Regions from separate parts of the Pseudomonas sp. RL_105y_Pfl2_101 genome, predicted to be linked through region 2. Evidence: predicted binding sites of a transcription regulator. Region 2 holds the regulator's gene; each other region holds the start of a gene.
What was found. The regulator sigma-54, encoded in region 2, starts transcription at its own class of promoters, with help from an activator protein. The targets are predictions, from matches to a motif close to ANTGGCATNNANNTTGCTNT.

Region 1: a site for sigma-54 is predicted at 2,923-2,942, ahead of AACY31_RS14315 (flagellar basal body rod protein FlgF). Genes of this name have one in related genera too.
Region 3: a site for sigma-54 is predicted at 3,776-3,795, ahead of AACY31_RS17665 (pilin). Genes of this name have one in related genera too.
Region 4: a site for sigma-54 is predicted at 3,319-3,338, ahead of glnK (P-II family nitrogen regulator). Genes of this name have one in related genera too.

What each region holds. Positions count from the first base shown of each region.
Region 1 covers NZ_CAXAPG010000010.1:168,963-174,944, reverse strand. Annotated here, with positions in the region: gene phhA (phenylalanine 4-monooxygenase) at 1-746, opposite strand, end outside; gene AACY31_RS14325 (hypothetical protein) at 893-1,147, opposite strand; gene AACY31_RS14320 (sigma-54-dependent transcriptional regulator) at 1,189-2,748, shown strand; gene AACY31_RS14315 (flagellar basal body rod protein FlgF) at 2,997-3,734, shown strand; gene flgG (flagellar basal-body rod protein FlgG) at 3,784-4,569, shown strand; gene flgH (flagellar basal body L-ring protein FlgH) at 4,642-5,337, shown strand; gene AACY31_RS14300 (flagellar basal body P-ring protein FlgI) at 5,380-5,982, shown strand, end outside.
Region 2 covers NZ_CAXAPG010000021.1:51,431-57,412, forward strand. Annotated here, with positions in the region: gene AACY31_RS20020 (KpsF/GutQ family sugar-phosphate isomerase) at 1-555, shown strand, start outside; gene AACY31_RS20025 (KdsC family phosphatase) at 556-1,080, shown strand; gene lptC (LPS export ABC transporter periplasmic protein LptC) at 1,088-1,657, shown strand; gene lptA (lipopolysaccharide transport periplasmic protein LptA) at 1,644-2,192, shown strand; gene lptB (LPS export ABC transporter ATP-binding protein) at 2,192-2,917, shown strand; gene AACY31_RS20045 (RNA polymerase factor sigma-54) at 3,082-4,575, shown strand; gene hpf (ribosome hibernation-promoting factor, HPF/YfiA family) at 4,652-4,960, shown strand; gene ptsN (PTS IIA-like nitrogen regulatory protein PtsN) at 4,973-5,437, shown strand; gene rapZ (RNase adapter RapZ) at 5,440-5,982, shown strand, end outside.
Region 3 covers NZ_CAXAPG010000016.1:41,084-47,065, forward strand. Annotated here, with positions in the region: gene AACY31_RS17650 (DUF748 domain-containing protein) at 1-1,987, shown strand, start outside; gene AACY31_RS17655 (DUF2845 domain-containing protein) at 1,989-2,288, shown strand; gene AACY31_RS17660 (BON domain-containing protein) at 2,624-2,977, opposite strand; gene AACY31_RS17665 (pilin) at 3,295-3,729, opposite strand; gene pilB (type IV-A pilus assembly ATPase PilB) at 3,954-5,654, shown strand; gene AACY31_RS17675 (type II secretion system F family protein) at 5,657-5,982, shown strand, end outside.
Region 4 covers NZ_CAXAPG010000005.1:108,123-114,104, reverse strand. Annotated here, with positions in the region: gene AACY31_RS08250 (HAD family hydrolase) at 1-185, shown strand, start outside; gene sutA (transcriptional regulator SutA) at 348-671, opposite strand; gene AACY31_RS08240 (secondary thiamine-phosphate synthase enzyme YjbQ) at 774-1,199, opposite strand; gene AACY31_RS08235 (ammonium transporter) at 1,411-2,745, opposite strand; gene glnK (P-II family nitrogen regulator) at 2,779-3,117, opposite strand; gene AACY31_RS08225 (accessory factor UbiK family protein) at 3,533-3,793, shown strand; gene AACY31_RS08220 (sensor histidine kinase) at 3,857-5,134, opposite strand; gene AACY31_RS08215 (YifB family Mg chelatase-like AAA ATPase) at 5,402-5,982, shown strand, end outside.

The DNA of each region.
Region 1 (5,982 bases), on a different contig from region 2:
AGTTCCCGCCCGCGCTTGACCATGCCCATGATGTCTTCGTGGGCCAGGTCAAACAGGCGCTTGAGCTCGGGGAGTACGAAATACACCGGTTGCAGGATGTCGATGCGATACGGCGTGCGCATGGCTTCCAGCGGGTCGAAAGCTTGATGCTCCGGCTCGTCCGACAGGCAGTAAACGGTTTCCTTGGGCGAAGACAGGATGCCGCCACCGTAGATGCGCCGGCCCTGCGGGGTCTGCACCAGGCCGAACTCGATGGTCATCCAATACAGGCGCGCCAAGTAGACGCGTTCTTCCTTGGACGCCTGTAGGCCGAGTTTGCCGTAGGTGTGGGTGAATTCGGCAAACCAGGGGTTGGTCAGCAATGGGCAGTGGCCGAAGATCTCGTGGAAAATGTCCGGCTCTTGCAGGTAATCCAGCTCTTGCCGGGTACGAATGAAGGTCGCCACCGGGAACTGCTTGCTGGCGAGCAATTCGAAGAAGGTCTGGAAGGGGATCAACGCCGGCACCCGGGCGACTTGCCAGCCCGTGGTCTCACCCAGCACCTGGTTGATTTCGCCCAGTTGCGGGATACGGTCGTGGGGCAGGCCAAGCTTGTCGATGCCGTCCAGGTATTCCTGGCACGCACGGCCTTCGATGACTTTCAGCTGGCGGGTGATCAGCGTGTTCCACACCGCATGTTCTTCGACGGTGTAGTGGATAAAACCTTGCGCATCGGGCTCGCGGGCCACGTACTGCGTCTGCTTCATGCTGCTCTCCTGCTGATTTCCCTCGGGGGGAAGACGTGTTGTTGTTATGTCCAGCGATGTATTAGAGATAGCTCGAAGCAGCGGTATGCGCATCGGCTTGGCGGCGATGGATCGGACGACCGAAGGGTTAGTTCGTAAAGTTTTCGTTACGTTTTGGCGGGAGGTACGATGTTGTTGGGTTTTTCAGCTGGGAAAAGGCCTGCATCTGTCACATAATCTTGACGATTATTTGTACCATCCAGCAGAAAAACGATGGTGAGGGCGTGTGCTCCCCGCCGGGCTGCGCCGTAGGAGCTGCCGAAGGCTGCGATCTTTTGATCTTGATCTTTCGCTCGAGATTCAACTGCCAGGGAAAAGATCGCAGCCTCGCTTCGCTCGGTAGCTCCAACAAGCGGGAACAAGCTCGCTTACCACGAATTTCTACTACACATCGGGCCTTTTCATGCGCATCAAAGTCCATTGCCAGAATCGCATCGGCATCCTGCGGGACATCCTCAATCTGTTGGTGGAGTACGGCATCAACGTCGCCCGGGGGGAGGTCGGTGGCGAGCAGGGCAACGCGATTTACCTGCACTGCCCAAACCTGATCAACATCCAGTTCCAGGCGCTGCGTCCGAAATTCGAGGGCATTGCCGGGGTATTTGGCGTCAAGCGTGTAGGGCTGATGCCCAGTGAGCGTCGGCACATGGAACTCAACGCCTTGCTCGGCGCTTTGGAGTTCCCGGTGCTGTCCATCGACATGGGCGGCTCCATCGTTGCGGCCAACCGGGCGGCGGCGCAGTTGCTAGGGGTGCGAGTGGACGAGGTGCCGGGGATTCCCTTGTCCCGCTACGCCGAGGATTTCGACTTGCCGGAACTGGTGCGGGCCAACCAGTCGCGCATCAATGGCCTGCGGGTCAAGGTCAAGGGCGATGTGTTCCTGGCCGACATCGCGCCACTGCAATCGGAGCACGACGACAGCGAAGCCATGGCCGGTGCGGTGTTGACGCTGCACCGGGCCGACCGGGTGGGCGAACGTATCTATAACGTGCGCAAGCAGGAGTTGCGCGGCTTCGACAGTATTTTCCAGAGCTCGAAAGTGATGGCGGCGGTGGTCCGTGAGGCCCGGCGCATGGCACCGCTGGACGCGCCGCTATTGATAGAAGGCGAAACCGGTACTGGCAAGGAGCTGCTGGCTCGCGCTTGCCATTTGGCGAGCCCGCGCGGGCAATCACCCTTGATGGCGCTCAACTGTGCCGGGCTGCCCGAGTCCATGGCCGAGACTGAGCTGTTCGGCTACGGCCCGGGTGCCTTCGAAGGTGCTCGGGCCGAAGGTAAGCTCGGCCTGCTGGAGCTGACTGCCGGGGGGACGCTGTTCCTCGACGGGGTAGGGGAAATGAGCCCGCGGCTGCAAGTGAAACTGCTGCGCTTTTTGCAAGACGGTTGCTTTCGGCGTGTCGGCAGCGATGAAGAGGTCTACCTGGACGTCAGGGTCATCTGCGCCACCCAGGTCGATTTGTCCGAACTCTGCGCCCGGGGAGAGTTCCGTCAGGATTTGTACCACCGCTTGAACGTCCTTTCCTTGCACATCCCACCGCTGCGCGAATGCCTCGATGGCTTGGCGCCGCTGGTGGAACATTTCCTCGACCAGGCCAGTCGCCAGATCGGCTGCGCGTTGCCCAAGCTGGCTCCGGCGGCGATGGACCGCCTCAGTCACTACCATTGGCCGGGCAATGTTCGGCAGTTGGAAAACGTGCTGTTCCAGGCCGTTTCCCTGTGCGACGGCGGCACGGTCAAGGCCGAGCATATTCGCCTGCCGGACTATGGCGTGCGCCAACCCCTTGGCGATTTTTCCCTTGAGGGTGGGTTGGACGAGATCGTCGGACGCTTCGAGAAAGCAGTGTTGGAACGCCTGTACTCCGAGCATCCCAGCAGCCGGCAACTGGGCAAGCGGCTGGGGGTTTCCCATACGACCATTGCCAACAAGTTGCGCGAGTATGAGGTCGGTAAGACTGAGTCGTAGCTATTTATCTATTGTGTTTTGCTGGCCTCATCGCGAGCAGTGGCCATTATTCAAGGACAAGCATTGCCACCAACCGGCACGACACCGCCGGTTTTTCGTCTTCGATACATTTGCAGAACGCCTTCCAGAACCTCCAAGCCCTTTGTTTGTCGGGCCCATCAGCGCCAGAAAAAAGTTGGTCTGCAAATTGCTTGAGGCTGTGCAACACAGCAGTGGGCGGCAAACGTCCGGCATGCAGAGGAACGACAGTGGACAAGTACCTATATGTGGCAATGACCGGCGCCAGCCAGAACGCACTGGCGCAGCGGGCCCATGCCAACAACCTGGCGAACATCTCCACCAATGGTTTTCAGAAAGACCTGGAGCAGGCACGTTCGATGCCAGTGTTCGGCGACAGCTTTCCGGCGCGGGCCTTTGCCCTGTCCGAACGGCCGGCGACTGATTTCACTCCGGGTGCACTGGTGGAAACCGGCCGCGACCTCGACGTGGCGGTCAGTGGGCCGGGCTGGATGGCCGTGCAGAACCCCGATGGCGGTGAAAGCTACGTGCGCACCGGCAGCCTCAATGTTGATGCCCTGGGCGTGCTGCGCGCCGGCAACGGCATGCCGGTGATGGGCAACGGCGGTCCGATCGCCGTGCCGCCAGAGCAGAAAATAGAAATCGGTCAGGACGGCACCATCAGCATCCGCGCCATGGGCGAAGGCCCGCGGGTGATGGCTGAAGTGGACCGCATCAAGCTGGTCAACCCGGACCTCAAGAACATGACCAAGGGCCTGGATGGTTCGATCCGGACCAAGGACGGCCAGGCGGCGCCCATCGATGCCAACGTGCAGTTGGTGTCGGGCTTCCAGGAAGCGAGCAACGTCAATGCCGTGGATGAAATGACCTCGGTGCTGGCCCTGGCCAAGCAGTTCGAGCTTCACGTCAAGATGATGAACACCGCCAAAGAAGGCGACGAGGCCATGGCTCGGGTCTTGCAGATCTAACCATTAACTAAAGCGTCGCGCCGAAAAACAGGCGTACGAGGAGAATCGAATGCTTCCGGCTCTATGGGTTGCCAAAACAGGTCTGTCCGCCCAGGACACCAACCTGACGACCATTTCCAACAACCTGGCGAACGTTTCGACCACGGGTTTCAAGCGTGATCGGGCCGAGTTCCAGGACCTGCTGTATCAGGTAAAACGCCAGCCTGGCGCCCAGTCGACCCAGGACAGCGAATTGCCGTCGGGCCTGCAAGTGGGTACCGGTGTGCGCATCGTCGGCACGCAGAAAAACTTCAACGCCGGCAGCCTGCAAACCACCGAGCAGCCGCTGGACATGGCCATCGACGGTCGCGGTTTCTTCCAGATTCTGCAGCCGGACGGCACCACGTCTTACACCCGTGACGGTACGTTCCACCTCGACTCCAACGGCCAGATCGTCAACGCCAGCGGTTTCGCCCTGGAGCCGGCCATCATCATTCCGAACGATGCCCAGACCTTTACCGTGGGCCGTGACGGCACCGTGTCCATCACCGTGGCGGGCAACCCGGCCGCTCAGGTGATCGGCAACCTGCAGACCGCCGACTTCATCAACCCGGCCGGCCTGCAAGCGGTGGGCAACAACCTGTTCCTGGAAACCGCCGCCAGTGGCGCGCCGCAAGTCGGCACCCCGGGCCTGAACGGTTTCGGCACCACGCTGCAGAACACCCTGGAAACGTCCAACGTGAGCACTGTCGAGGAGATGGTCAACATGATCACCACCCAGCGCGCCTACGAGATGAACTCCAAGGTGATCTCCACCGCCGACCAGATGCTCTCGTTCGTTACGCAGAATCTGTAATCACGTCGCAACGTCCGTCATTACGTAGACAGGGCGGCCCCAGGGTCGCCTGCAACACCAAGAGGTAGGGTCATGAAACGCTTCGTATCTGTTCTGGCACTGAGTGGGATCACCGCGCTCGCGGGCTGTGTCGCGCCGACACCCAGGCCCAATGACCCGTACTACGCTCCGGTGTTGCCGCGCACGCCGTTGCCGGCTGCCGCCAACAATGGCTCGATCTACCAGGCCGGTTTCGAGCAGAACCTGTACAGCGACCGCAAGGCCTTCCGGGTCGGTGACATCATCACTATCACCCTGAACGAGCGGACCCAGGCCAGCAAGAACGCCAACTCGCAGATCGACAAGACCAGCGAAACCAGCGTCGGCCTGACCTCGCTGTTCGGCTCCAGCCTGACCACCAACAACCCGATCGGTGGCGGCGACCTGAGCCTCAACGCCGGCTACGGCTCCGACCGGGCCACCAAGGGCGACAGCAAGTCCGGGCAGAGCAATAGCCTGACCGGCTCGATCACCGTGACCGTCGCCGATGTGCTGCCCAACGGCATCATTGTCGTGCGCGGCGAGAAGTGGCTGACCCTCAACACCGGTGACGAACTGGTGCGCATCGCTGGCATGGTTCGCGCCGACGACATCGCCACCGACAACACCGTTTCGTCCACCCGCGTGGCCGATGCGCGCATCACCTATTCGGGCACCGGTGCCTTTGCCGATGCGAGTCAGCCAGGCTGGTTCGACCGTTTCTTCCTCAGCCCGAAGTTCCCTTTCTAGGTGGCCCCGTTGAATCTTAAGCAGCTGTTGATCGGTGCCCTGATGATGTCCGCAGCCTTTACCGCTCAGGCCGAGCGTTTGAAGGACATCGCCAGCATTTCCGGCGTGCGTTCCAACCAGTTGATCGGCTACGGCCTGGTCGTGGGCCTGAACGGCACCGGTGACCAGACCACCCAGACCCCGTTCACCTTGCAGACCTTCAACAACATGTTGTCGCAGTTCGGTATCAAGGTGCCGGCCGGCTCTGGCAACGTGCAGTTGAAGAACGTCGCGGCGGTGTCGGTCAGTGCCGATCTGCCGGCGTTCGCCAAGCCTGGCCAGCAGGTGGATATCACCGTTTCGTCCATCGGTAACTCCAAGAGCCTGCGTGGCGGCACCCTGCTGCTGACGCCGCTCAAGGGGATCGACGGCAACGTCTACGCCATCGCCCAGGGTAACCTGGTGGTCGGCGGTTTTGATGCCGAGGGGCGCGACGGTTCGAAGATCACCGTCAACGTTCCGTCGGCCGGTCGCATCCCTGGCGGTGCGTCGGTGGAGCGTGCGGTGCCGAGCGGTTTCAACCAGGGCAACAGCCTGACGCTGAACCTCAACCGTTCCGACTTCACCACCGCCAAGCGTATCGTCGACAAGATCAACGACATGCTC
Region 2 (5,982 bases):
AATGTTCATGTCGAACACGAAGCCTGCCCGCTGAACCTGGCACCGACCTCTTCCACCACCGCGGCCCTGGTCATGGGCGACGCCCTGGCCGTGGCGCTGCTGGAAGCCCGGGGCTTCACCGCGGAAGATTTCGCCTTTTCCCATCCGGGTGGCGCCCTCGGCCGTCGCCTGCTGCTGAAAGTTGAAAATGTGATGCACGCGGACCAGGCGTTGCCGCAAGTGCTGCGCGGCACGCTGCTCAAAGACGCACTCATGGAGATGACCCGCAAGGGCCTGGGCATGACGGTGGTCCTGGAGGCCGACGGCAAGCTCGCCGGGATCTTCACCGACGGCGACCTGCGCCGCACCCTGGACCGCACCATCGATATCCACAGTGCCACCATCGAGCAAGTCATGACGCCCCACGGCAAGACCGCCCGCGCCGAGATGCTCGCCGCCGAGGCCCTGAAAATCATGGAAGACCACAAAATCAGCGCCCTGGTGGTCGTCGACGACGAAGACCGTCCGGTGGGCGCCTTGAACATGCACGATTTGCTGCGTGCGGGAGTCATGTAAATGAACACAGACCTGTTGCAACGCGGTCAAGCCATCAAGTTGGCGGTATTCGACGTCGACGGCGTGCTGACCGACGGTCGCCTGTACTTCCTTGAAGACGGCAGCGAGTTCAAGACGTTCAACACCCTCGACGGCCAAGGCATCAAAATGCTGATGGCCGCCGGCGTGCAGACCGCTATCATCAGCGGCCGCAAGACCCCGGTGGTCGAACGGCGCGCGAAGAACCTCGGCATCGCGCACCTTTACCAGGGGCGCGAAGACAAACTGGTGGTGCTGGACGAGCTTCTGGGTCAACTCAACCTAAGCTATGAACAGGTAGCCTACCTCGGTGACGACCTGCCAGACCTGCCGGTGATTCGCCGGGTCGGCCTGGGCATGGCGGTCGCCAATGCGGCCAGCTTCGTCCGCGAGCACGCCCACGGCGTCACCACGGCGCGAGGCGGCGAAGGTGCGGCCCGCGAATTCTGTGAACTGATCCTGCGCGCCCAGGGCCACCTTGAAGCGGCCAACGCCGCGTACCTGTGAGCCATTTATGCTGAGCAAGAAAATTCGCACCATCGTGGTGTTCGGCTGTATCGCGGCGATTTTCGCGGCGGTGGGCTACTGGAACATCAGCCCCGAACGGTTTCTCGACCGGCCTGCCGCCCAGATCGAGGAAAAGATCGACTGGTACGCGACCAACACGCATACCCTGCAGTACCTGCCCGACGGCAAAGTGCAATATGAGATGACGTCCGACAAGGTCGACCACGTCAAGGCCACTGACATTACGCTGGTCACCAAGCCCGACCTGAACATGTTCCGCGGCACCGAGTTTCCTTGGCATGTGCAGAGCGAGCACGCCGAAGTCAATTCCGGCGGCACCGAAGTCGAACTGATCGACTCGGTGCGCATCGCCCGAACCGACGAGAAAAACCGTACAACCATCATCACCAGCACGCGCATGACCGTGTTCCCACAGCAAGAATATGCGCAGACCGAGCAACCCGTTAGAATCGACGGCGCCGGGGGTGTATCGACCGGCACGGGAATGAAAGCGTATTTGAAGGAAAGCAGGATACACCTGCTATCGAACGTAAGAGGACAGTATGAAGCTCGCTAAAACCCTCCCTATTTTGCTCAGTCTGGGCGCAGCACTGGGAAGCGCGAGCGCCTGGGCTCTTCCCGACGACCGTAACCAGCCTATCCGCATCCAGGCCGACGATGCCCAGCTCGACGACAAGAATGGCGTCGCCACCTATAAAGGCGACGTGATCATCACCCAGGGCTCGATGAAGGTCACCGGCAATACCGTGACCATCACCCGCACCTCGTCCGGCGACATCGACGTAGTAACCTCGGTGGGCAACCTGGCCTATTTCGAACAGATGCAAACCGCAGGCGATACCAAACCTGTACAGGGCTACGGGGTAACCATCCAGTACCACGCCGCCAAGGATCGCGTAGTCCTGATCGACCGCGCCAAGGTCATCGACAAGGACAACAACGTGACCCAAGGCGAGAAAATCGTCTACGACACCAACAAGAAACTCGCCAGCGCCGGTCGCGCCACCGGCAGCAAGGTGACCGAGTCGCGTCCGCGGATCGACATGGTGATCCAACCGAAAAAGAAAACCGACGAGCAGAAGGCCCAGTAATGGCAACTCTGAAAGCTCAGCACCTGGCCAAGAGCTACAAGAGCCGTCAAGTCGTGCGTGATGTCAGTCTGTCCATCGACAGCGGCCAGATCGTCGGCCTGCTCGGCCCCAACGGCGCGGGCAAGACCACCTGCTTCTACATGATCGTCGGCCTGGTCCAGGCCGACCAGGGTCGCGTGCTGATCGACGACCTGGACGTCAGCCACCAGCCGATGCACGGCCGGGCGAAGGCAGGTATCGGCTATTTACCGCAAGAAGCGTCGATCTTCCGCAAACTTTCGGTTGCCGACAACATCATGGCGATCCTCGAGACCCGCAAGGAACTCGACAAGGCCGGTCGTCGCCAGGAGCTGGAAAGCCTGTTGCAGGAATTCCACATCAACCACATTCGCGACAACCTGGGCATGAGCCTGTCCGGTGGCGAGCGGCGTCGCGTGGAAATCGCCCGCGCCCTGGCCACCGCACCGAAGTTCATCCTGCTCGACGAACCGTTCGCCGGCGTGGACCCCATTTCGGTGGGCGACATCAAGCAGATCATCCATCACCTCAAGGCCAAGGGGATCGGCGTACTGATCACCGACCACAACGTGCGCGAGACGCTGGATATCTGCGAAACCGCCTACATTGTCAATGACGGCCAGCTGATCGCCGAAGGTGACTCCGCAGCGATCCTGGCCAATGACCTGGTCAAGGAAGTGTACCTGGGCCATGAGTTCCGCCTGTAAGCACAAGTGTCTGGCGAATTGCCCGAGCGTCGTTTAATTTTATTATGGCGACGCTCTAGGCAAACACTTCAGTTTCAGGCATATAATTTGCTTAAGTTTGGCGCTTCGGCGCCCTGTAGTGGATGGCGCATGTGCGCCGGCGAATAAGGTGTTAAGCCCCTGCCATGAAACCATCGCTAGTCTTGAGAATGGGCCAGCAGCTGACGATGACACCGCAGCTGCAACAGGCCATCCGCCTGCTCCAATTGTCGACCCTGGACCTGCAACAGGAAATCCAGGAGGCCCTGGAGTCCAATCCGATGCTCGAACGCCAGGAAGAAGGCGACGACTTCGACAACACCGACCCGCTGGCCGACAACGTCGAGCAGAAGACCAATACCGAAATCCCGGAACCGGCCTACCAGGAAGCCGCCCCGACGGTGGACAACCTCGAGGACGGCGAATGGAACGAACGCATCCCCAACGAACTGCCCGTGGACACGGCCTGGGAAGACGTCTACCAGACCAGCGCCAGCAGCCTGCCAAGCAGCGATGACGACGAGTGGGACTTCACCACCCGCACCTCCGTTGGCGAAAGCCTGCAAAGCCACCTGCTGTGGCAGCTGAACCTGGCGCCGATGTCAGACACCGATCGCCTGATCGCTGTGACCCTGATCGATTGCATCAACAACCAGGGCTACCTGGACGAGACCCTCGAAGAAATCCTGGAAGCCTTCGACCCCGAGCTCGACATCGAGCTGGACGAGATCGAAGCCGTCCTTCATCGCATCCAGCAGTTCGAACCGGCCGGCATCGGCGCCCGCAACCTGGGCGAGTGCCTGTTGCTGCAACTGCGCCAGTTGTCCGCCAAGACACCGTGGTTGGTCGAAGCCAAGCGGCTGGTCACCGATTACATCGACCTGCTGGGCGGCCGCGACTACAGCCAACTGATGCGTCGCATGAAGCTCAAGGAAGATGAGCTGCGCCAGGTCATCGAGCTGGTGCAGAGCCTCAACCCACGCCCTGGCTCGCAGATCGAATCCGCCGAACCTGAATACGTGGTCCCCGACGTGATCGTGCGCAAGCACAATGATCGCTGGCTCGTGGAGCTCAACCAGGAGTCGGTACCCAAGCTGCGGGTCAACGCCCAGTACGCCGGTTTTGTAAAGCGCGCCGACACCAGCGCCGACAACACCTTCATGCGGAATCAGCTGCAGGAAGCGCGCTGGTTCATCAAGAGCCTGCAAAGCCGCAACGAAACCCTGATGAAAGTGGCCACCCAGATCGTCGAGCATCAGCGCGGCTTCCTGGAGTACGGCGATGAAGCAATGAAACCGTTAGTCCTGCATGACATTGCCGAGGCAGTGGGCATGCACGAGTCGACGATTTCCCGGGTAACCACCCAGAAATTCATGCATACCCCTCGGGGCATCTATGAATTGAAATACTTTTTCTCCAGCCACGTCAGCACCTCCGAAGGCGGCGAATGCTCGTCCACGGCCATCCGCGCGATCATCAAAAAACTGGTGGCTGCGGAAAATCAGAAAAAGCCGTTGAGTGACAGCAAGATCGCTGGTTTACTGGAGGCACAAGGCATTCAGGTGGCCCGCCGCACCGTCGCCAAATACCGCGAATCCCTCGGGATCGCGCCTTCGAGCGAACGCAAGCGGTTGATGTAACGAGCCACGCCACAGCGTTCCAGTGGCAGGCATTTCTGCCTGCCGCTTTATGCACTGGCAACGAAGGAGAAGCTGTATGCAAGTCAACATCAGTGGACACCAACTGGAAGTGACCGACCCCCTGCGCACCTACATCGGCGAAAAACTCGACCGATTGGAGAGGCATTTCGACAAGATCACCAACGTGCAAGTCACGATGAACGTCGAGAAACTGCTGCAGAAAATCGAAGCCACGCTGCATATCCCCGGCGGAGAAGTGGTTGCCAACGCAGAGCACACAGACATGTATGCCGCGATTGACCTGCTGACCGACAAGCTGGATCGCCAACTCAAAAAGCATAAGGAAAAGACCCAGAGCCTCCTCCAGGGCGCAACCGGTCGTTAACCCCCCCAATCCATGATCCGACTAGAAACCATCCTGACCCCCGGCCGTTCCCAGGTGAACGCGCCGGGCGGCAGTAAAAAGAAAGCCCTCGAACACATTGCCAACCTGATCCACCGCGAGGTGCCGGATCTGGAAATGCAGGACGTCTTCGAGGCCCTTGTTGCCCGTGAAAAACTCGGTTCCACCGGTTTTGGCAACGGCATCGCCATTCCCCACTGCCGTCTCAAGGGTTGTGCCGCGCCGATCAGCGCGCTGTTGCACCTTGAAACCGCTATAGATTTCGACGCCATCGACGGCGCCCCGGTCGACCTGCTGTTTGTATTGCTGGTACCGGAAGCGGCGACCGATGCGCACCTCGAGCTGCTGCGCCAGATCGCTAGCATGCTGGACCGCAAGGAAGTGCGCGAAAAACTGCGCAGCGCACCGAGCAACGAAGCGTTGTACCAGGTTGTCCTGGACGAGCAGAACGGTCATTAAAAATGCGCATGATCATTGTCAGTGGCCGCTCCGGCTCCGGTAAAAGTACAGCCCTCGCCGTGCTTGAGGACAGCGGCTACTATTGCATCGACAATTTGCCCGCCGGCCTGCTGCCGGAACTGGCCGAGCGTGCCCTGATCCACACCGAGCTGGCGCAGCCACTGGTGGCGGTGTCCATCGATGCGCGTAACCTGCCAAGCCACCTGTCGCGTTTTCCTGAACTGCTCAAGGAAGTGCGCAGCCGGCATATCCAGTGTGACGTGCTGTACCTGGATGCCGATGAAGAAACACTGCTCAAGCGTTTTTCCGAAACCCGCCGGCGCCACCCACTGAGCAATGCCAACCGCTCCCTGGCCGAAGCCATCGAGGATGAAAGCCAGCTATTGGGGCCAATCGCTGACCTGGCAGACCTGAAGGTCAACACCACGCACCTGAACCTGTATCAGTTGCGCGACACGATCAAGCTGCGCCTGCTCAACCAACCCGAGCCGGGTACAGCGTTCCTGGTGGAGTCGTTCGGTTTCAAGCGTGGCATGCCCGTAGAC
Region 3 (5,982 bases), on a different contig from region 2:
GGCCGCTCGCGAAGCGGACGGGCAGCTGGACTGGCAGAAACTCTTCGCCAGCCAGCCGGCCAAACCGCAGGTCAAGGCTGAGCCGGCATCCGCCCCGGCAACGGCCGACTCGCCAAAAGCTGAACCGGCGCCGCCCAGCAAACCATGGCAAGTGATGTTGAAGGACGTGCAATTGCGCGACTATCGGGTGCACCTGGCTGACCGTCAGGCCCAACCCGCCGTGGCACTGGAGGTCGGTCCGCTGAACCTCGACCTGCAGAACTACGACACCCTCAACGGCTCGCCCTTTACCCTCAAGCTGGACACCGGTATAGGCAAACAGGGCAAGATCCTGGCCGACGGCGAGGTCAACCTGAACCCGATCACCGCCAAGCTCAAGGTCAAGACCCAGGACGTCGACCTGCGCCTCGCCCAGTCGTACATCAACCCGTTCATTCGCCTGGAGCTGCGCTCCGGGATGCTCGGCAGTGACCTGGCGGTCGATCTCAAAAGCACCGAGCCGCTGGCATTTGCCGTCACCGGTCGCGCCCAGGTCGATCAATTGCACACCCTCGACACGCTCAAGACCCGCGACTTCCTCAAGTGGCAGAGCCTGGTCCTCGAAGGGCTGAGTTATCAGCACGGTGACAGCCTGTCCATCGACAAGGTCAACCTGTTCCAGCCTTACGCGCGGTTCATGATCAATGACGACCGTACCACCAACGTCGATGACCTGCTGATCCCACAACCGACCGACAGCGGCGCCAAGAAAACCGCGGCAAAACCGTCGTCCCAGGAAAAACCGCTGGCCATCCACATCGGTGGCATCGCCATCAATGACGGTTCGGCCAACTTCGCCGACTTCAGCCTGACGCCCAATTTCGCCACCGCCATCCAGCAGCTCAACGGCCAGATCGGCACCATCGACAGTCGCCAGGCCAAACCGGCCAGCGTGGACATCAAGGGCAAGGTCGATCGCTATGCCCCGGTCACTATCAAGGGGGCGCTCAACCCCTTCGATCCGATGGCCAGCCTCGACATCGCCACCAGTTTCAAACGGGTCGAGCTGACGACCCTGACGCCCTATTCCGGCAAGTTCGCCGGCTATCGCATCCGCAAGGGTCGGCTCAATCTCGACCTGCATTACCGGATCACCCAGGGCAAGCTCCAGGCAGAGAACAAAGTGGTGGTCGAGCAACTGCAACTGGGGGAGAAAGTCGACAGCCCGGACGCCGTGAGCCTGCCGCTGAAACTGGCCGTCGCCTTGCTCAAGGACTCCGAGGGCAAGATTTCCATCGAGCTGCCGGTTTCCGGCGACCTCAACGATCCACAATTCAGTGTCATGCCAATCGTCTGGCAGACCCTGCGCAACCTGGTGGTCCGAGCGGCCCAGGCGCCGTTCAAACTCATCGGTGGGCTGGTGGCCGGCGGCGGCTCGGAGGACCTGGGCAACGTCGCGTTTGCGCCGGGCTCCAGCGACCTGAGCAAGGACAACGAAGGCACGTTGCTCAAACTGTCCGAAGCCCTTGGCAAACGTCCGGAGCTGCGTCTGGAGATCGAAGGCACCGCCGCCGAAAGCAGCGACGGTCCGCTGCTTGCCGCCCAGCGCCTGGAACGTGAATACCAGTACAACTACTACAAGATACTGCAGCGTCGGGGCGACAAAGTACCGGCCCAGGCCTCCCTGATACAGGTACCCGAGGATGAAAAGGCACCGTTGCTCGAAGGCATCTATCGCGCCCGCCTCAAGACCCAGCCGCCTGCCGAATGGACGCAACTGGATAAAAAGGCGCGCATCGAGAAACTGCGTGAAGGCGTGATCAAGTTCTGGAGCGGCAGCGACGTGCTCTTGCGCCAACTGGGGCAGGAGCGGGCCAGCAGCATCAAGGACTTCCTGGTGGACAAAGGCCAGTTGGCAGACGACCGCGTCTATTTCATCGACGCGAGCCTCGGCCAGGCCGAGAGCGATGGCCGGGTTATTACCCCGATGCATCTGGATGCCGAATAAGATGAAACCCTGGTTCGGGCTCTGCGTAGGTCTATTGCTGCTGGCCACCGGCCAGGCCGCGGCTGCCGACACGCTGCGCTGCGCCAGCCAGTTGATCAGCGTCGGCGACCGCTCGAGCGAAGTGTTGCAAAAGTGCGGGGAGCCAGCGGCGCGGGATGACCTGGGCTACAAGCGCAGTGTCAATCGCCGGGAGGAATACCCGGTGGAGGAATGGACCTACGGCCCCAACAGCGGCATGTATCAGTACCTGCGTTTCGAGGGGAATCGGCTGGTGCAGATCACCAGCAAGCGGGGGCGGTGAAAGGCCTCCTATCCCATCCGTTGGAATGGTGTTGAAAGGACCGGCGCCATCGCGAGCAGGCTCGCTCCCACAGTGGAACGGGTTTCTTCAAGCCGAACGCATTTAAATGTGGGAGCGAGCCTGCTCGCGAAAAGCGCAACTCGGTTTCCCAGACATCCCCACAAACTTCACCGCACCTTTCCCTCCCCGGAATAGAACAGGCCCCCGACACGAATGCCGGGGGCCTGTAATGGCCACGTCCGTGTGGCCTTTCGCATGAACTCCAAAGCAACGGCAAACGTATAACCTGGCCCGCTTGCCGCGCCTTCTCCCAGTCCAGGCGAGAAGTCTCAGCCTTACTCGGATTTCAGGCCATCAGCCGATACGGCTTGCACGCCTTTGATCTTTTTGGCGATCGCTACGGCGGTGTCTTTTTGCGCATCCGTGACTGCAGTAGTCGAAGACAGGGATACAACACCTTTATTGGTTTCGACTTTGATATCAGTGCCTGGAATGCCTTTTTCAGTGACCAGGTCAGCTTTGACCTTGGTGGTGATCCAGGTATCGGAAACGTCTTCTTTGGCCTCTGTCACTTCGCCCGCAGCCAGCATCATTGGCGCCTGAGTTGCTTGAGTGGTCTCGGCGAATGCGCTAGCCATGCTCAGGGTCAATGCGGTAGCAGCGGCGGCAGTGATAGCGAACTTCTTCATACGAGTAACTCCTGTTTTTCTCAGAAACCGCCGGAGGTGCATCCCGGCAGGGTTAACTGGAGTAGTGCGAACGCTGTGCCAGCTTTGAAGAATCAACTAATTACTTATAAATCATAAAGTTAAGCGAATTGGTTTTTTTCGCGATCATGCAATATGCATGAAGCGGTGATTCTGAACATGCAACTTGCGGGTTTGGGCCTATTTCTAAGCTTATGAATTGCGAAGGGTCTCTGTAAGGCCCTAGATTGTTCCCTCCTGAGTACCCAGCATCCATAAAAAAGGGCCGCTACGCAGCCCAGACCAAATCAAGTTCGAATTTATTTTTTTCCGGCAGGTGCCGCTGCGCCACCGGTGCAGCCGGCCGGCAAGAATTCTTGATCGGCATCAGAGCCACACGTCCACGCGCCTGCCGCCGAGCGGGAGAGTGTGATCGTCTTACCCGCCACAGCGGCAGGTGAATTAACCAGCTTACAAACGACGGTGCCTGACCCGGCCGAAGCCGTACCCGTGATTGTGAGTTCGCAGTTGCTGGTAGGCGTAGTTACGTTCATGTTCTCTGCCGTTGGATCAGTACCTTGATTCATGGCGTCCTCATACGGCACCTTTAGCGCAGAAATTTCCGCCAGTCCCGCCGTCGCCTTGGCCCGCGCCTGGTACTTGGAATATTGCGGCAACGCAAACGTCGCCAGAATGCCGATGATCGCCACGACGATCAGCAGTTCGATCAAGGTAAAACCACTCTGCTTATTCATAAACATCTCCCATGCATGAGTCGAAATCTCATGACCTGAAACGGTCATTGCAGGGCATATGCCAACCCTGCAACCCCATCAATAAAGGGTTTAGAACCCGCACAACGGCCACGTCCTACCTCAACAACCGCACTATCTGACGTTTTTTGTCACCCTGCCCCGCTGGTTTGGCGCCAAGCCTTGACTAGGCTATAAGTCATGAATTGTTCGCCGCCGGGATTCCCATGAATGACATCGCCCTCAGCGGCCTGACCAAGCAATTGGTGTTGGCCGAACTGCTCACCGAGCAAAGTGCGCAACAGGCGCATCAACAGGCCCAACTCAGTCATATCCCCCTGGTCAGCTACCTAGTGCAGAACAAACTGGTCCAGAGCCGCCAGGTCGCGGAGATCGCCTCGGAGCATTTCGGCGTCGCCCTGCTGGACCTCAACAGCCTGGACAAAGAAGCCCAACCCAGCGACCTGGTCAGCGAAAAACTGGTGCGCCAGCATCACGCCCTGCCGCTGTGGCGCCGTGGCAACAAATTGTTCGTGGGCATCTCCGACCCCACCAATCACCAGGCCATCAACGACATCCAGTTCAGCACCGGCCTGACCACCGAAGCCATCCTGGTGGAGGACGACAAGCTCAGCGACGCCATCGAAAAGTTCTTCGAATCCAGCAGCACCGGCCTGGAAGGCATGAGCGATGTCGACCTCGACGGCCTGGACATCGAATCGATCGACGACACCAGGCAGGATTCCATCGCCGGCCAGGACACCGACGACGCGCCCGTGGTGCGCTTCGTCAACAAGATGCTGTTGGACGCGATCAAGGGCGGCTCTTCCGACCTGCACTTCGAGCCCTATGAAAAAATCTACCGGGTGCGGGTGCGCACCGACGGGATATTGCGGGAAGTGGCCAGGCCGCCGATCCAACTGGCCAACCGCATCGCCGCCCGCCTGAAGGTCATGGCCAGCCTGGATATTTCCGAGCGGCGCAAACCCCAGGACGGGCGCCTGAAAATGCGCCTGTCGAAAACCAAGTCCATCGATTTCCGGCTCAACACCCTGCCCACGCTTTGGGGCGAAAAGGTGGTGATCCGGATCCTCGACCCATCCAGCGCGCAGATGGGCATCGACGCCCTGGGCTACGAAGCGGACCAGAAAGACCTGTACATGGCCGCCCTCAAGCAACCCCAAGGGCTGATCCTGGTGACCGGTCCGACCGGCTCGGGCAAGACCGTGTCGCTCTACACCGGGCTGAATATCCTCAACACCGTGGACATCAACATTTCCACCGCCGAAGACCCGGTGGAGATCAACATGGAAGGCATCAACCAGGTCAACGTGAATCCGCGCCAGGGGATGGATTTCGCCCAGGCCCTGCGCTCGTTCCTGCGCCAGGATCCGGACGTGATCATGGTGGGCGAGATCCGCGACCTGGAAACCGCCGAGATCGCCATCAAGGCCGCCCAGACCGGGCACTTGGTGCTCTCTACCCTGCACACCAACAGCGCCGCCGAAACCCTGATCCGCCTGCAGAACATGGGCATTCCGGGGTTCAACATCGCCACCGCCGTGCACCTGATCATCGCCCAGCGGTTGGCGCGCAAGCTGTGCAGTCACTGCAAGACGGCCATCGAGATTCCCGAGGAAACCTTGCTCAAGGAGGGTTTCCCTCGGGAACGCATCGGCACATTCACGATCTATGAGCCGGTCGGTTGCGAACAGTGCAACCTTGGTTACAAAGGGCGCGTGGGGGTTTACGAAGTGGTCAAGAACACGCCCGAGCTGCAACGGCTGATCATGGCCGAGGGCAACTCGCTGGAAATCGACCTGCAAATGCGCAAGGACGGTTTCAATGACCTGCGCACGTCGGGACTGCTCAAAGTGATGCAGGGCGTCACCAGCCTCGAAGAAATCAACCGGGTCACCAAGGATTGAACATGGCGGTCAAGTCAGTCAAAACCGATGTTTACACTTGGGAAGGCAAGGACCGCAAAGGCACAAGAATGAGTGGCGAGCTGACGGGACAAAGCCCGACGCTGGTCAAGGCACAGCTGCGCAAACAAGGCATCAACCCGCAGAAGGTGCGCAAGAAATCCACCTCGATCTTCAGCAAGGGCAAGCGCATCAAGCCGCTGGATATCGCCCTCTTCACCCGCCAGATGGCCACGATGCTCAAGGCTGGCGTGCCGCTGTTGCAGGCGTTCGATATCATTGGCGAAGGCTTCGACAACCCCAACATGCGTAAGCTGGTGGACACGGTGAA
Region 4 (5,982 bases), on a different contig from region 2:
AAACCGCCGTGCACATTGGCGATCATCCAGGCGACGACATCGCCGGCGCCCAACAGGCCGGCCTGCGCGCGGTGTGGTTCAACCCGGCAGGCAAACCCTGGAATGCCGACCACGCGCCGGATGCAGAAATCCGCAGCCTGACCGAACTGCCCGGCTTATTGGCAGGGTGGCATCGCCAGCGCTGATCCCCTGCCCAGCAGCCACTACAGCCCTGGATCTGCTGTGTCGCGTGGTTCAGCGCCAGGCACAAAACCCTTTGGGAGCGGGCCCCGACCAGGGGATGGAATCGCCCCCATGAAAAAGCCCGCAGCGACGGCGGGCTTTTTCAGCAAGCAAGAAGCAGAAACTCAGATAGGGCGGCTGCCGTACTTGTTATCCGGCTTCTTGGGCGGATCCGCAACCACGTTGGCCTCCACTTCCTGCACCTTACCGCCCCTGGCCAGGAATTCCTCCATGGCCTTGGCAAGCGCATCACGCTCCTTGTTCTTGGCCTCTACGCTCGGCAACTCGTCGACCGACACGGCCGCCTTGGCCTTGCCTTTGGCGGCAGGTGCCGGAACATCGGCACCATCGTCGTCGGCAACGTCTTCCGCCGCCGCATCAAGGCCTTCCTCGGTCTCGTCTTCGTCACCTACTTCGAGGTCGTCGTTTTCCAGATCATCGTCGCTCATGTTCTACCTCATGACTTGCGAAAAGCAGATTAGTTATAGCCCAGCTTCGCCATCTGTTCGAAGGCTGCCAGAAAAAATTCAACATCCGCCGGCAATCAGCGGTTATGCCCCTTCACCGTACAAGGTGGCGAGGACTTTACGAGCACCGCCATGGTCGCGATGCTCGCCCAGATAAACACCTTGCCAGGTACCCAATGCCAGCCGTCCTGCCGTGACCGGCAGGCTGATCTGACAGCCGAGCACACTGGTCTTGAAGTGCGCCGGAAGGTCGTCCAGGCCTTCGTCGTTGTGCTCATAGTCGGCGGCTCCTTGTGGGATCAGCCGATTGAAAAATCGTTCGAAGTCTCGACGTACCGCCGGATCGGCGTTCTCGTTGATGGTCAACGAAGCCGAGGTATGCTGCAGCCACAGATGCAACAGACCGACACGACACGCCTGGAGTTCAGGCAGGCCGGCAAGCAACTCGTCCGTCACCAGATGAAAGCCCCGAGGCCTTGCCCGCAGGGTTATCAGCGTCTGTTGCCACATACAGATCTCCGCACGTTCGGCGCGCATTCTAGCGCGCTCTGGGAAAAAACAAAGGGCCTAATATTCTTGCTTCGGTGTAAGCCTTTGGCGGTATAAAAACCCATGTCGCATCCACAACAAAAGGCGTCGGAAAACCGCTGCACCTTGTGAGCAATGACAAATTCCAGACAAAAAAATGCCCGGCGAACCGGGCATTTTTTATCGCGTGCGCTTACAGGTTGTAGCCACGTTCGTTGTGCTGGGCCAGGTCCAGGCCCACGGCTTCTTCTTCCTCGGAGACACGCAGCCCCATGACGGCGTCCAGGACCTTGAGGATGACGAAGGTGACGATCGCGGTATAGACCACCGTGAAAGCCACACCCTTGAATTGAATCCACACTTGCGCGCCGATATCGGTCACGGTACCGAAGCCCCCCAGGGCTGGTGCTGCAAACACCCCGGTCAGGATCGCGCCGAGGATACCGCCGATGCCGTGCACGCCAAAGGCGTCCAAGGAGTCGTCATAGCCGAGTTTGCGCTTGAGGGTAGTGGCGCAGAAGAAGCACACCACGCCCGCTGCTAGGCCGATGACCAGGGCGCCCATCGGGCCCACGGTGCCAGCAGCCGGGGTGATAGCAACCAGACCCGCCACCACGCCCGAGGCGATGCCCAGTGCGCTTGGCTTGCCATGGGTGATCCACTCGGCAAACATCCAGCCCAGCGCCGCCGCAGCGGTCGCGATCTGGGTCACCAGCATCGCCATGCCGGCGGTGCCGTTGGCGGCGACAGCAGAGCCGGCGTTGAAGCCGAACCAGCCGACCCACAGCATGGCCGCGCCCATCAGGGTGTAACCCAGGTTATGCGGCGCCATCGGCGTGGTCGGGAAGCCTTTGCGCTTGCCCAGTACCAGGCACGCCACCAGGCCTGCGATACCGGCGTTGATGTGCACTACGGTGCCGCCGGCGAAGTCCAGCACGCCCCAGTCCCACAGCAGGCCGCCATCACCGGACCAGACCATGTGGGCAATCGGTGCGTACACCAGGGTGAACCACACGCCCATGAAGATCAGCATGGCGGAAAATTTCATCCGCTCGGCAAAGGCACCGACGATCAGGGCCGGGGTAATGATCGCGAAGGTCATCTGGAAGGTGATGAACACCGCTTCAGGGAACAGCGCCGCCGGGCCGGTCAGGCTGTCCGGCGTAACGCCCGCCAGGAACGCCTTGCCCAGGCCACCGACAAAAGAGTTGAAGTTGACGACGCCCTGCTCCATGCCCGTGGTGTCGAACGCGATGCTGTAGCCATAAATGACCCACAGAACGCTGATCAGACCGGTAATGGCGAAGCATTGCATCATCACGGAAAGAAGGTTTTTCGACCGAACCATGCCGCCGTAGAACAGCGCCAGGCCAGGAATAGTCATGAACAGTACAAGAATCGTGGCCGTGAGCATCCAGGCGGTATCGCCGGAGTTCAGGACTGGGGCTGCCGCTTCTTCTGCCATGGCCAAGCCAGGCATTGCGAAGGACAACAGGGCTCCTAGCCCTGCGAATTTACGCAGAGTCATATTGTTTTCTCCTGGGGCGTTGGGTTTGGCGGCTTAGATGGCGTCGGTATCGGTTTCGCCGGTACGGATGCGGATAGCCTGTTCCAGATTGACCACAAAGATCTTCCCGTCACCGATCTTGCCGGTGTTGGCGGCCTTGGTGATTGCCTCGATCACCCGATCAAGATCCTTGTCGTCAATGGCGACATCGATCTTCACCTTGGGCAGGAAATCGACCACGTATTCCGCGCCGCGATACAGCTCGGTGTGACCTTTCTGCCGACCGAAGCCTTTGACCTCAGTAACGGTAATGCCCTGCACGCCGATCTCGGACAACGACTCGCGCACGTCGTCCAACTTGAACGGCTTGATGATGGCAGTGACTAGCTTCATGAAACTTTCTCCCGAATTGGTGGACTTGCCCCAGGAAAACAAACCCGACTCAAGTCTAAGCGCAGTGCCTGGCTTTGTAACGCGTCGTCGGCCCAAGTTGCCCGACAGGTGCCAGTTAACCGATCCTGACGAAACTCCCCGTTCCGCCTGCTGCACTGCATTCGTCACAGCGACTGCATCAGTGCATGGGTCATCAGCCTCTAAGCAGAAACCTTGCCATCTGCACCCAAACCCTCTGATATCAGTCTCTTGGCCACCTGCTCAACGTGCATTGCGCCATGAACCGCTGCGATACGCACAACAACAGTGCAGCGGCGCCCGCCCCCATGCGCGAAAAGCGTGCATCCCTTGCTTGCGAATTGACTATAGACACTGCGTGATACACTGCCCGCCATTGTTTTCAGGACACCTGCACATGCTCGCGCCCAAAGATCTCCTCGACGCCCTGAGCGGCCACGCCTCCCGCATCTTGAGTGGCGACACGCCGCTGCCCAAAAGCGAAATCGAAAACCAGTTCAAGGCCCTGCTGCAAAGCGGCTTCAGCAAACTGGACCTGGTCAGCCGGGAAGAATTCGACAGCCAGATGGTAGTGCTGGCCCGGACCCGGGCACGACTCGAAAGCCTGGAGGCCAAGGTTGCGGAGTTGGAAGCGCGACTGGCTCCGCCCCAGGAATAGCCTCAACCTGGCAGCCTGAGCCCCACGTCATGGGGCTCACGCGATAAAGCCAAGGCAGGCCGCTCAACCATCCGCCACCCGCCGAGAGGGGTCCGGGGTCAGTACGAGCGGCAGCTCCAGGATAAACAGCGCGCCCCTGCCCGGCCCGGCGCTCTGCACGGTCAGATCGCCGCCCATCTCGTGCGCAGCCAGAATGCAACTGTGCAGGCCAAAACCATGGCCTTCGGGGCGCGTGGTGAAGCCATGCTCGAACACCCGCGCAAGATTGTCCTGCGATATCCCCTCGCCATTGTCCTCGACCTCAACCCGCACGCGCCTGTCATTAACGGCCTTCAGGCGCAGAATGATCTGCGGCGGTCGGTTCGCACCCGCGTCCAGCGCCTGCTTGGCGTTGTTGATCAGATTGACCAGGATCTGTAGCACTCGGTGCTTGTCCAGCGGCATTTGCGGGATATCGCTGAACGCCTTGATCAGCGTGATGTGGTGACGGGCCAGGGACACATCGCAAATGCGCACGACATCCTCGAGCAGCTCTCGCAACGAGCCCAGCTCCAACACGCTGGCGTTGCCGGCATAGGATTGCTGGGTGGCGACGATTTCCTTGATGTGGTCGATTCTGCGGGTCAACTGCGCCAACTCGGCGATCATGCCCTGCTGCTCGACGGCCAACGCGTCGGCCAGCTTGTCGAGATAGTCGGGTAGCGCGCGACCTTTCGGGTCGCTGCTGATGAAGTCACCGAGGTCATCGGGATGCTCCTTCATCAACTGGGCGACCTTGGCCACCGCTGGCCCCTTGGAGGTGTGCACCTTCTCGTACAGGACCTGGGCTGACACATTGACGCTGTTGAGCACATTGCCCACGTTGTGCAGCACATTGGTGGCAATCTCCGCCATGCCGGCGCGGCGCGCGGTGGTGACCAGTTCGGCTTGCGCCTCGCGCAACTCGTCGTTGACCTTGGCCAACTGTTGCGGGCTGGGAATTCTCAGGGCCGTCGGCACCAACCGGACCAGCAGGATGGCGGTAATCACCGAGGCAATCGCAGTGATCACCTTGACCAGCGCCATCAGCCAGTAATAAGGCTGCCAGATGGTCAGGATTTCCATCACATGGCTGGTCCCGCAGGCCAGGATAAACACACCAAAAGCCGCCAGCATCCAGTCAAACGGCACGTCCTTGCGCTTGTGGATAAAGTACAGGAGCGTGAAGGGGATGGTGACATAGGACAGGGCGATCAAGCTGTCGGCGATCACGTTGGTCCACAGCAGATCCGGGCGCCACATGTAGCAATGTCCATGGGGCATGAAGCGCTTGTCGGTTAACAGAGCCAGCAGATCGTTCATGGCCACTTCCTCGTTGTGCCGTTGATACCGCCAAGTGCCGACTGGGCAAATCGCAGTCTAGCAGAGGGTCCTTCCCGGGCATTTTGGGTGGTCAGGTGAGGCGGCGATATCCGCTACCGCATCGCGCTTGGCCCCCCTCGGCTGCCACCCATTGTCGAAACATCCTGCCAAAAACTTCTCCCTTCAATTGCCGCGCCCAAGTTCATCCCCACGACTAACCTTCCAGAGCCGCAGGATGCGGCGCCCTATTCACTCAAGGAATGATTCATGTCGCTTGCCATCGTCCACAGCCGCGCCCAAGTAGGGGTCGAGGCTCCTGCCGTTACCGTTGAAGTCCACCTGGCCAATGGCTTGCCGTCGCTGACGATGGTTGGTCTGCCGGAGGCGGCGGTGAAGGAAAGCAAGGATCGAGTGCGCAGCGCGATCATCAATTCGGGGCTGAACTTCCCGGCTCGGCGCATCACCCTAAACCTGGCGCCAGCGGACCTGCCAAAGGACGGCGGACGCTTCGACCTGGCCATCGCCTTGGGGATCCTGTCGGCCAGCGTGCAGGTGCCAACCCTGACCCTGGACAACGTGGAATGCCTCGGTGAACTGGCATTGTCCGGCGCGGTACGACCGGTGCGCGGGGTATTGCCCGCGGCGCTGGCGGCGCGCAAGGCCGGGCGCATGCTGGTGGTGCCGCGGGCCAATGCCGAGGAGGCCTGCCTGGCCTCGGGGCTGAAGGTGATTGCCGTGGACCACCTGCTCGAAGCGGTGGCGCACTTCAATGGGCACACGCCGGTCGAGCCTTTCGTTTCCAATGGGCTGCTTTCGGCCAGCAAGCCCTATCCCGACTTGAACGAAGT